Regions from separate parts of the Pseudoalteromonas sp. NFXS53 genome, predicted to be linked through region 1. Evidence: predicted binding sites of a transcription regulator. Region 1 holds the regulator's gene; each other region holds the start of a gene.
The links. The regulator ArgR, encoded in region 1, controls arginine synthesis, uptake and breakdown. The targets are predictions, from matches to a motif close to ANTGAATANNTATTCANT.

Region 1 (3,473 bases):
ACTGGGTTAGTGATAACACCAACTAGTGCTTTAGGACAGTTACGTACGATACCTTCAGCAAGTGTCTTGATGATACCAGCGTTAACATTGAAAAGGTCAGCACGGTCCATACCTGGCTTACGAGGCATACCAGCTGGGATAAGAACAATGTCAGCACCCGCTAGCGCTGCGTCAAGATCATCTGCACCAAAACCTGCAACTTTAACTGCAGTTGGGATGTGAGATAGGTCTACAGCAACACCAGGAACAACTGGCGCTACGTCGTATAGAGATAGCTCAGAACCTGCAGGAAGGCCATTTTTAAGAAGTAAAGATAGAGCTTGACCGATACCGCCAGCGGCACCTAATACAGCAACTTTCATGTGGAATTCTCCATAATTTGAAGGTGGAATTGTGTGTGCTGTAAAGATAATGAAAAGTGCAGGTAAAAACAAATTTATCGGTGCTATTTTAAGGTTTTTTTCGACTATAGTTGTAAAATATTGCTTTCAGCGTTCAAGCTCGCTTTACACTTCAAAATATTCATTCCTATGTTTCTATAAATACCCTACCACTTAAGCAAATCTTGCAATCAATTCACTTTGTTTTTTAATTGCAAAGTTGGGTCTGGATTCAGAATTGTGTAAAATCTAAGTAATATTTAATAAACGAGTTCAATTATGCAAGCAAACGAAAAGCAAGAAGCACTGATAAAGGCCTTCAAAGCACTATTAAAAGAAGAAAACTTTGGCTCGCAGGGTGAAATTGTCGATGCCCTGAAAGATCAAGGCTTTGATAATGTGAGTCAAAGTAAAGTGTCACGTATGCTGAGTAAGTTTGGTGCGGTAAGAACTCGTAATGCAAAACAAGAAATGGTTTACTGCTTACCGGCAGAGATGGGCGTACCAACAGCTAAAAGTCCTTTGAGACAATTAGTGATTGATATCATACACAATGAAATGATGATCATCATCCGTACCAGCCCAGGTGCAGCTCAACTGATTGCCCGTTTACTAGACTCATTAGGTACTGCTGATGGCGTATTAGGTACCATTGCTGGTGACGATACTATCTTTATTGCACCAGCTAAAATCTCTGAGATAGATGTAACACTTGAGAAAGTAAAAACTTTATTCGACAACGTTTAACTTTCGGCTATTTGCGCCATGTTTTGCAGAAACTGCACGGATGGCGCAAAAAACGCAGCCCCCATATCGGCCTGACAATAATCTAGCCACGCATCGTAATGCTGATCGTTCCCTACTCGAGTCGTTAACAGCTGCTCGAAAGCATTCCCCTTTGCGGCACAACTCACCCACAAAGACCCTTGCTCAAAGACATCTCCAAACGGCATACTTTGCTCAAGTAATAGTGGTAAGTTGTCTGCATTTTTAAGCTCAGTTAATGCGGCATGGCTATTAGTTAAGGCGTGTTCTAGCTTTTTATTCTCTAAACGAGAGCGGCCCATAATGGCTTCTTGGTCATTCAGGCTTAGTTGTTGCCAACGGTTTAGATCAAACTTCACTCGCTGTACATGAATGTAGCTACCTTGATCTTCAAAGCTTTCTGGGTCATGAACTAAAGCCACTTGGCGCTTAAAACGTCCATGAGGCGTATTAGCGCCATAAATAAAGCCGTTAAAATCTCGACCGTCTAAGAATCGGAAAGTACGGATATGTGCGACCAATTCCACTTTACCCGCCAACATATGCCTGACACTTTGAGCAAATAGGTGGTTCACATCTTCTCTGTCAGAGCGGATCACATACAACAAATCAAACGGCTGAGTGTGCATAAGATGCTCGTGAGAGCGAATATGCGGGAAGCTTTTTAACTCTTTAGGAATACACTCGGGATATATATGTGGCCAATACTGCGCACCAATAGCTACAAAGCTCGATACCATAGATTCAGAGAAGCGGTCGCTCAATTCTGATTGTAAGCGTTCACATTGCCCTAATGCTGCTCTAACGGCTTCATCTTGCCCATCGAGTACATTAAAAAACAAATGTAATCCATGCAGATTTGCCTCTGCACACACTCCTGACTGCGGCTGAGCCATGGCACCCCAAGTTATAATAAGTAATGACTATGAAAAGAAATTTACCGCATGTGGCTTAATTTTAAAAGTCACTGGCTCATTAATATTCAGAGCATGTTCACTTTCGACTGGCACTTCGATGACTTGCTCTGCCACTTTTATTTGATAAATAAACTCAGTACCAATAAAGCGCGACTGCAGGATTTCGACGTCATTCGTCTCGCCATTTTCTAGCTGTATATGAGCAGGTCGAATATAAATTTGTCCAGAACCTTGCGCATTTTCACACACTTTTGTCGAAGTAAATCTACCAAATGAAGTAGTAAATTCTCGTTTATCTTCAACTTGGGCTGGAATATAAATACCCTGCCCCAAAAATTCTGCGACTTCTTTACATGCTGGCTGTTCAAATAGCCTTTTAGCATCACCTAATTGAGCTATTTTACCTTGATGCATTACAGCCAGTTTATCAGCAAAAGCAAAGGCCTCTTCTTTTGAGTGGCTAACAAAGATAGCTGAGACCTTTTGATCTTTTATAATCTGTCGAATGTCATTGATAAGTTGAAAGCGCACTTGCGCATCAATATTCGAAAAAGGCTCATCAAGGAGTAATAAGTTAGGTTTATAAGCAAGCGCTCTTGCAATGGCGACGCGTTGTTGCTGACCACCTGAAAGCTCATGAGGATAACGCTCAGCAAATTCAGATAAATGCACAAGCTCCAGCATTTCATTTACACGTACTTGTTTGTCAGCCTTACTAAGCTTACTTAAGCCAAACGCGATATTTTGGGCAACGGTTAAATGAGGAAATAACGCATAATCCTGAAACATCATGCCAATATTACGATGCTGCGGCGCTGTAAACTGCGTGTTGTCACTCATGGTTTTACCATGAATAACAATTTGACCTTGCTGAGGCGTTAATAAACCTGCCACGGCTTTTAAAGTGGTTGTTTTTCCACAGCCACTGGCCCCCAATAAGCAAACAATTTCATTTTCGGCGACTTCTAAATCTAAATTTTCAATCACTTTTTGGCCATCATATTGATAGCTTAAGTTTTTTAAAGACAAACTACTCATGAATTGTGCTGCTCCATTGAGCGATTAACAAAATACAAAGGCACTAAGCCAACAAGAACAATAAATAATGCCGAGATGGACGCAAGCTCTAACTGCTCGTCACTGACATATTGGAAAACATGGGTTGCCAAGGTTTCAAAATTGAACGGACGAAGCAATAAGGCAGCTGGAAGCTCTTTCATACATTCGATAAACACCAATAACCCAGCAGTTAAAATCCCCCCCCGTAAAAGTGGGATATGCACACTACTGAGCATTTGCGCAAAGTTTTTACCCATACTTTGGCTTGCCATATCAAGCGACGGACTAATTCGTACATAGCTAGCTTCCACAGCCCCCTGTGCAATGGCATAAAAACGCACCACATACGCAA
Region 2 (3,473 bases), on a different contig from region 1:
TGGAGAAGCCGGTTTTGCAGCAGGTGCAGGCTTTTCAGTGGTAACTAGAGTTGGTTTCGGCTCAAATGCATCTGGATTATTGCGGTTCTTAAGGAACTTAAGACCAATTTGCGGGAATAACGCATAAGTTAACACGTCATCGACTTGCTCTTCAGCCAACTCTATGTTGTCTTCTTTGGCTTTCGCAACTAGCTCAGCCTCAAGGCTATCAAGCTCAGCATCGATTAAATCAGCAGGGCGACACGTGATCGCTTCTGCGCCATCTAATACGCGTTGTTGTAACTCTGAGTCAACTTCAGCTGGGGTCGAACCATACTCACCCTTTAACACACCCGCCGTCTCTTTTGTGATGGTCTTGTAACGCTCACCAGTTAGAACATTTAGTACCGCCTGAGTACCGACAATTTGCGATGTTGGAGTCACCAGCGGAATAAAACCAAGGTCTTTACGAACAGCCGGGATCTCTTTTAGAACATCATCTAGCTTATCGCCCGCGCCTTGTTCTTTAAGCTGGTTTTCCATATTAGTTAACATACCGCCAGGTACTTGAGCGAGTAAGATACGGCCATCAACGCCTTTTAAGCTACCTTCAAATGCCGCATATTTCTTTCTAACTTCACGGAAGTAACTCGCAATTTCTTCAAGCTCACCAAGGTTTAAACCTGTATCACGCGCTGTGCCTTCAGTGATAGCCACCATGGTCTCTGTGGCGCTATGACCATAAGTCATACTCATAGACGAAATAGCGGTATCAAGCATATCAATACCCGCATCGATTGCTTTTTGGTATGTCGCTGTGCTTAAACCCGTTGTCGCGTGACACTGCATGGCAATTGGCACCGATACGGTATTTTTAAGTTCAGTGATCAACTCTTCGGCATCATACGGCTTTAATAAACCTGCCATATCTTTAATACAAATTGAGTGACAGCCCATGGCTTCAAGCTTTTTCGCCTGATCTAACCACATGTCTAAAGTGTGAACCGGGCTGACGGTATAAGAAATAGTGCCTTGCGCGTGCGCCCCTACTTTAATGGCTGCTTTAATCGCAGTTTCGAGGTTTCTGACATCATTCATGGCATCGAAAATACGGAAAACATCGACACCATTATGATGTGCACGTTCAACAAACTTTTCTACCACGTCATCGGCATAATGGCGATAACCCAGTAAATTTTGACCACGTAAAAGCATCTGCTGCTTGGTATTTGGCATAGCTTCTTTTAAAGCACGAATGCGATACCAAGGATCTTCGCCCAAGTAACGAATACAAGAATCAAAGGTTGCACCACCCCAAGATTCAACAGACCAATAACCGGCTTTATCTAGTTTCTCTGCGATTGGCAGCATATCTTCTAGGCGCATTCGCGTAGCAAGCAATGATTGGTGTGCGTCTCTTAAAACCAATTCAGTTAATTTTAACTTTGACATAGTGGACCCCTTTATTATTTTGATCTGTACTGAGCGATAGCTGCAGTGATTGCAGCAATGTGCGCGTTAGATACGCCTGTTGATGTTGGGCGTTTAGTAGTTTGACGTTGTGGCTTTGCTGGCTCATCACCACCTGCGATAAGTGATAACTTGCTTACAGCAAAAATTAAGATAGATAAGAAGGCAAAAACCCCAACCATGCCAGTAAGCATTAAGCTGGCTGCCTCTAGCAACAATGCGCCTATATCCATGTTCTCCCCCTTTTTCACAACGCGCTTCGCGTCATTAATCATTTTTTATAAATATTTATTCAACATCATAACAAACGAGCTCAACTTGTAAACAACATTGTAAATTGGTAATACCAATATTAAAATTTTAACGATAGCAACAACTTAACTGTAAAATACTGATTAAACGAATGAATTACTGAGATAAATATGAAAAATATTCAAAATAGCGTAGGTTTATTTAAATATTTTTAAATAAAAGTGATAAAGAGGTTACATAAACAAGTTTTACAAACAGAGACAAAAAATGGTAAGACCAAGCAAGCGCTACGCAAAACTCCGTTATGATTGAATAAAAAAATATACCCATACATCGACAGCTCACATTAAAAAATTTCAAATACGCATACACCATTCTTTTTTGATAAAATTGGCAGCAAATAAAGATTAATGAGTTGCTATGTATAAACACGAATTTACCCTTGATAAGCCTTACTATCAGGAGTGCTTTGATGAGTCAGAAAAATTTGGTAAAGCTAACAAACCTAAATATGCGTTAGTCGGTTTTTTAACCCTGCTTGGTTTAGTGTCTATTTATGGTTTAGAGAATGGCTACTTGGGAAATTTCTTAATCATTTTGGCAGTCATTGAATGCATTTCATATTACTATCGCCGTCCTTGGTGGGTTGCCAGACAGATGATCAGCAGAGCAAGTGGCTCCAATGTGATTGTTGAAATTGACGAAGAAAAAATTAAGGCTGCCAACCCATACAAGTCATTTGTGTTTAATTGGCAAGACATCACAAAAGTTATAAAAACAGACAGAGGTCTACTTATCTATTCGCTACGAGGTGCACAATATTTATCTTTAAGTGCATTGAATGACGAAACGGTTGATTTTATTTTATCGCAAAAAAAAGCCACTAATAAATAGTGGCTTTAGTGACCAATTTAATGCAATTGGTATTTATTATTCGCTAAAAGCTGATCAGATGTTACCTGTAGCAGGACCAGACTTTTCAGCCTGAATTCGCATGTAAATCTCTTCTCGGTGAACTGAAACATCTTTAGGTGCATTAACACCAATACGTACCTGGTTACCTTTAACACCTAGTACAGTTACAGTTACTTCATCACCAATCATTAGGGTTTCACCCACTCGACGAGTTAGTATTAGCATTCTATTGCTCCTGTTATTCCAAAAATTAGAAGATTCCGCGTCAATTTCATTTTAATGAAAAGTATTCATAAAAGTAAGCAAAAAAACCATTTTACTCAATACTTTCCAATAAAAATGTGCTGTGCAATGCTCTAACAGCCAATTCTAGGTACTTTTGCGGCAGCAAAGCCGAAATTTTCATTTCGGATGTTGTCACTAAGTCAGCTCGAATATTCTCGTGAGACATTGCCGTATAAAACTGTGCGATAACTTCTACATGAGACTTCAGACCAATGCCTATCACAGACACTTTAGCCACTTCCTTATCACACGCCAATTCAACAAAACCGAGACTTTCTTGCTGGTGTGTCAAAAGCTCAACAACTTGATGATGATCACTACTGTGCACAGTAAAAGCATAGTCTATTTTATCAAGTTGGTGATTTAATTGGCTCAACATATCTACCGCAATGCCCGCATCAGCCAATACGGTGAGTAGGCTTGCAAAGATCTGTGGTTGATTTGGTAACTGCTTAAGGGTAATTAACACCTCATCTTTACTAGCAGCCACACCTGAAACTGGGGCTTTGTTCATATCTGGCTCCTCGTAAGTAATTAACGTGCCCTTTGAGTGACAAAAGCTTGATAACACC
Region 3 (3,473 bases), on a different contig from region 1:
TCCGGGTAATGGACGAATGTCTAAGTGCAACTCACAGCAGCCACAGATACGATTAGCATTATCTCCTCCATGAATATGCCCCAGATTTAGAGTGGGGTAGGGTATTGCAAAATGCTCAATTGAATATTTATTCTTTAAAGTGTCTTTAAGTTGCAACAGCTTTGCAATAATCTTATGCATCACTTCAATGGCATTTAAACCGCGTGCAGGATCAGAACTATGACCCGACTTACCGGTAACACGAATGGCGGTACTCATATGCCCTTTATGAGTGAATACTGGCACCATATCAGTCGGTTCACCAATAACACAAAACTCAGGTTTTAAGTTTTGATGTTTTGCCACTTCTTGTGCGCCTGCCATAGTGGTTTCTTCATCTGCCGTGGCGAGAATCATAATGGGTTTTGTTTGATTCGCGCCTTGTGTATCAAGTTGTTTAATGGCTTCAATTACAAATGCAAAAAAGCCTTTCATATCAATTGAACCTAGACCATATAGTTTGTTATCGACTTCGCTGAGTTTAAATGGATCGTAACGCCAGCGACTGTCATCAAAAGGCACAGTGTCTGTATGCCCTGCCAACATTAAGCCGCCTTCACCTTCGCCACGTTTTGCCAGTAAATTAAATTTACCCGGTGCGCTTTTAAGTTCAGTTATCTCAACCTGAAAGCTTAAATTTTCACACCAAGCTGCTAATAATTCTATGGTGGAGTAATTGCTCATATTGAGCTGTGGATCGAGCGCACTAATAGAAGGCTCGGCGATAAGCTGCTGGTACATATTAATAAAAGCGGGAGTGGTCATATCAGTCCAAAATATTTATTCAAAATGTTTGCATAATAATTTATATGTGTTTAGTATGAATATCAATTCACTTTTTAAGCATAAATATAAGTTGAGGCTAAGATGCGACGATATACATTCAACACTTTTTAAATAATGCCCATTGGGCACGAAACGGAACCAAATTTTTAGAGATTTTTTACTATGTTGAATGTAACTATTATTGGCGCTAGCGGCTATAGCGGCGCTGAATTAGCCAGTTTAATTGCCAAACATCCCAACTTCTCCCTTGCTGGATGTTTTGTGTCAGAGCAAAGTTTAGACAAAGGAAAACTACTGAGTGACTTGTATCCAGAACATGCCTCTTTGCTCGACACGCTTCTTTTACCTCTTAATGAACAAGCCTTTATTGATATCGAAGCAAATTCAGACTTTGTGTGCCTGTGTACAGATCACAAAGTCAGCGTAGAGCTTGCGCCTAAGTTTTTAGCTATGGGCAAAAAAGTATTTGATTTATCAGGCGGTTTTAGACTTAAAAACCCTCAAGATTACGACAGTTTTTATGGTTTTACGCACCAATCACCAACCTGGCTTGCACAAGCTGAATATGGCTTGGCGGAGTGGAATGCAAAGGGTATTTCACAGGCGCAACTGGTTGCCGTTGCTGGTTGTTACCCGACTGCTGCGTTAAATGGTTTAAAACCACTTAAACAAGCAGATTTACTTGCCGACGATACCATCATTGTTAACGCGGTATCGGGCGTAACTGGGGCGGGTCGTAAAGCCAATATAGGCACCCAGTTTTGCGAAGTGTCTCTCGCACCTTATGGGTTATTCAATCATAGGCATACGCCTGAAATTTCACAGTATCTTGGTCATTCAGTGTTATTCACCCCGCACTTAGGCAACTTTGCTCGCGGTATTCTTGAAACCATTTATGTGAAGCTGAAGCCGGGTGTGAGTGAGCACCAGGTTAACGAAGCATTTCAGGTGCTCGCCGACGAGCCGTTAATTCGTTTAAAAGGCACTAAGCAAATGCCTTCAATTAAAGGTGTGGCCAAACAGCCGTATGTTGATATTGGCTGGCAAGTACAAGGTGAGCAACTGATTGTGGTGGTTGCCATTGATAACCTGTTAAAAGGGGCAGCTGGTCAAGCGCTACAGTGTATGAATATCGCAGCATTGTTACCTGCTGAACTTGGCTTAAAAGGAGTGTCATGAAGATGCAAACATGGGTCATTAAAGTCGGTGGTGCGGTGTTAAACACGGAAGATGCAGCGATGGGACTATTTTCTGCAATTGCTGAGCTGACAAAGGTACAAATCGACAAGCAGTTTGTTGTGGTACATGGCGGCGGTGCGCTCGTTGATAAATGGTTGTCGGAGGCGGGCTTTGCAACTGCTAAGCACCAAGGCCTTCGTATCAGTCCAAAAGAACAAATGCCATATATTGTGGGCGCATTGGCAGGTACTGCGAACAAGCAACTAAGTGGTCAAGCGATTAAAGCGGGTTTAAAACCTGTAGGTACTTGTTTATATGAAGCGGGCTTAATTGCTTCGCAAAAACTCAAAGCATTGGGTCAAGTGGGCGAGTGCCAACAGGGTGAAGCAAGTATTTTACCTACTCTGTTAGAGCTGGGCAGAACACCTATGGTGAGCTCAATAGGTATCGGCGCTGACGGTCAACTTTATAACGTTAATGCAGATGAAGCGGCTGCGGCGATTGCTGAGCAACTTGATGCTGAACTTATTTATATGACAGATGTAGAGGCGGTGCTTGATGCGAACAAACAGCCTTTACATCAACTATCTGAACAACACATTGCAACTCTTATCGAAGAAGGAGTCATTGTTGGCGGCATGGAGGTCAAAGTGAAGACCAGCCTGCACGCTGCACAACACTTACGACGCGGGGTGTACATATCGAGCTGGCAGAAGCCAGAAAATCTTATTGCCTTAGTTCAAGGCATCCATGTCGGTACAAAAATTACACCTTAGGAAATAGCAATGACATCTCATTTTTTAACAGGATTAGAATTAAATAAAGCACAAGCGTTAAAACTATTATCGCTTGCACAAACCATCAAGCAGCAACCAAAAGAGTTTAACCAAGCCCTTGCAGGTCAATCTATCGTTACCTTGTTTGAAAAGCCGAGTTTACGTACTCGTGTGTCTTTCGATATTGGTATTAACCGTTTAGGCGGCCATGCGGTTTATCTTGATCAACAAAACGGTGCGATGGGCGGTCGTGAGTCGGTGAAAGATTTTGCCCTCAATATTGCTACTTGGGCTGATGGCATCGTGGCACGTGTTAATGCACATAGTTCATTGCAAACATTGGCTGAGTTTTCGAGTGTCCCTGTGGTGAACAGCTTATGTGATCTTTACCATCCATGTCAGGCATTGGCCGACTTTTTAACGTTGCAAGAAGTTTATGGCGATGTCAGCAAAATCAAACTGGCGTATTTAGGTGAAGGCAATAACGTCACTCATTCTCTTATGTTATTAGCTGCAACATTGGGTACTGACTTTGTGGCGATTAGTCCAAAAGGCGCGTCACCAGATGCACAGATTTTAAAGCAAGCAGAACAACTGGCATTAGAGTCAGGTGCGTCAATCACTGTAAGCGATGACATAGAAGCAGCAACAGGTGCTGATGCCTTGTATGCAGATACCTGGGTGTCAATGGGT

Region 2: the regulator ArgR is predicted to act here: its motif matches at 1,729-1,746, upstream of AC1HJP_RS01235 (OadG family transporter subunit).
Region 3: the regulator ArgR is predicted to act here: its motif matches at 859-876, upstream of argC (N-acetyl-gamma-glutamyl-phosphate reductase).

The regions. Positions count from the first base shown of each region.
Region 1 is NZ_JBWVBR010000038.1:745-4,217, forward strand. It holds gene mdh (malate dehydrogenase) at 1-362, opposite strand, end outside; gene argR (transcriptional regulator ArgR) at 660-1,127, shown strand; gene AC1HJP_RS21000 (Dyp-type peroxidase) at 1,124-2,041, opposite strand; gene AC1HJP_RS21005 (ABC transporter ATP-binding protein) at 2,069-3,100, opposite strand; gene AC1HJP_RS21010 (ABC transporter permease) at 3,097-3,473, opposite strand, start outside.
Region 2 is NZ_JBWVBR010000001.1:302,751-306,223, reverse strand. It holds gene oadA (sodium-extruding oxaloacetate decarboxylase subunit alpha) at 1-1,431, opposite strand, end outside; gene AC1HJP_RS01235 (OadG family transporter subunit) at 1,446-1,682, opposite strand; gene AC1HJP_RS01230 (YcxB family protein) at 2,122-2,595, shown strand; gene csrA (carbon storage regulator CsrA) at 2,650-2,841, opposite strand; gene AC1HJP_RS01220 (aspartate kinase) at 2,933-3,473, opposite strand, start outside.
Region 3 is NZ_JBWVBR010000007.1:44,250-47,722, reverse strand. It holds gene argE (acetylornithine deacetylase) at 1-804, opposite strand, end outside; gene argC (N-acetyl-gamma-glutamyl-phosphate reductase) at 991-2,004, shown strand; gene argB (acetylglutamate kinase) at 2,001-2,780, shown strand; gene AC1HJP_RS09370 (ornithine carbamoyltransferase) at 2,790-3,473, shown strand, end outside.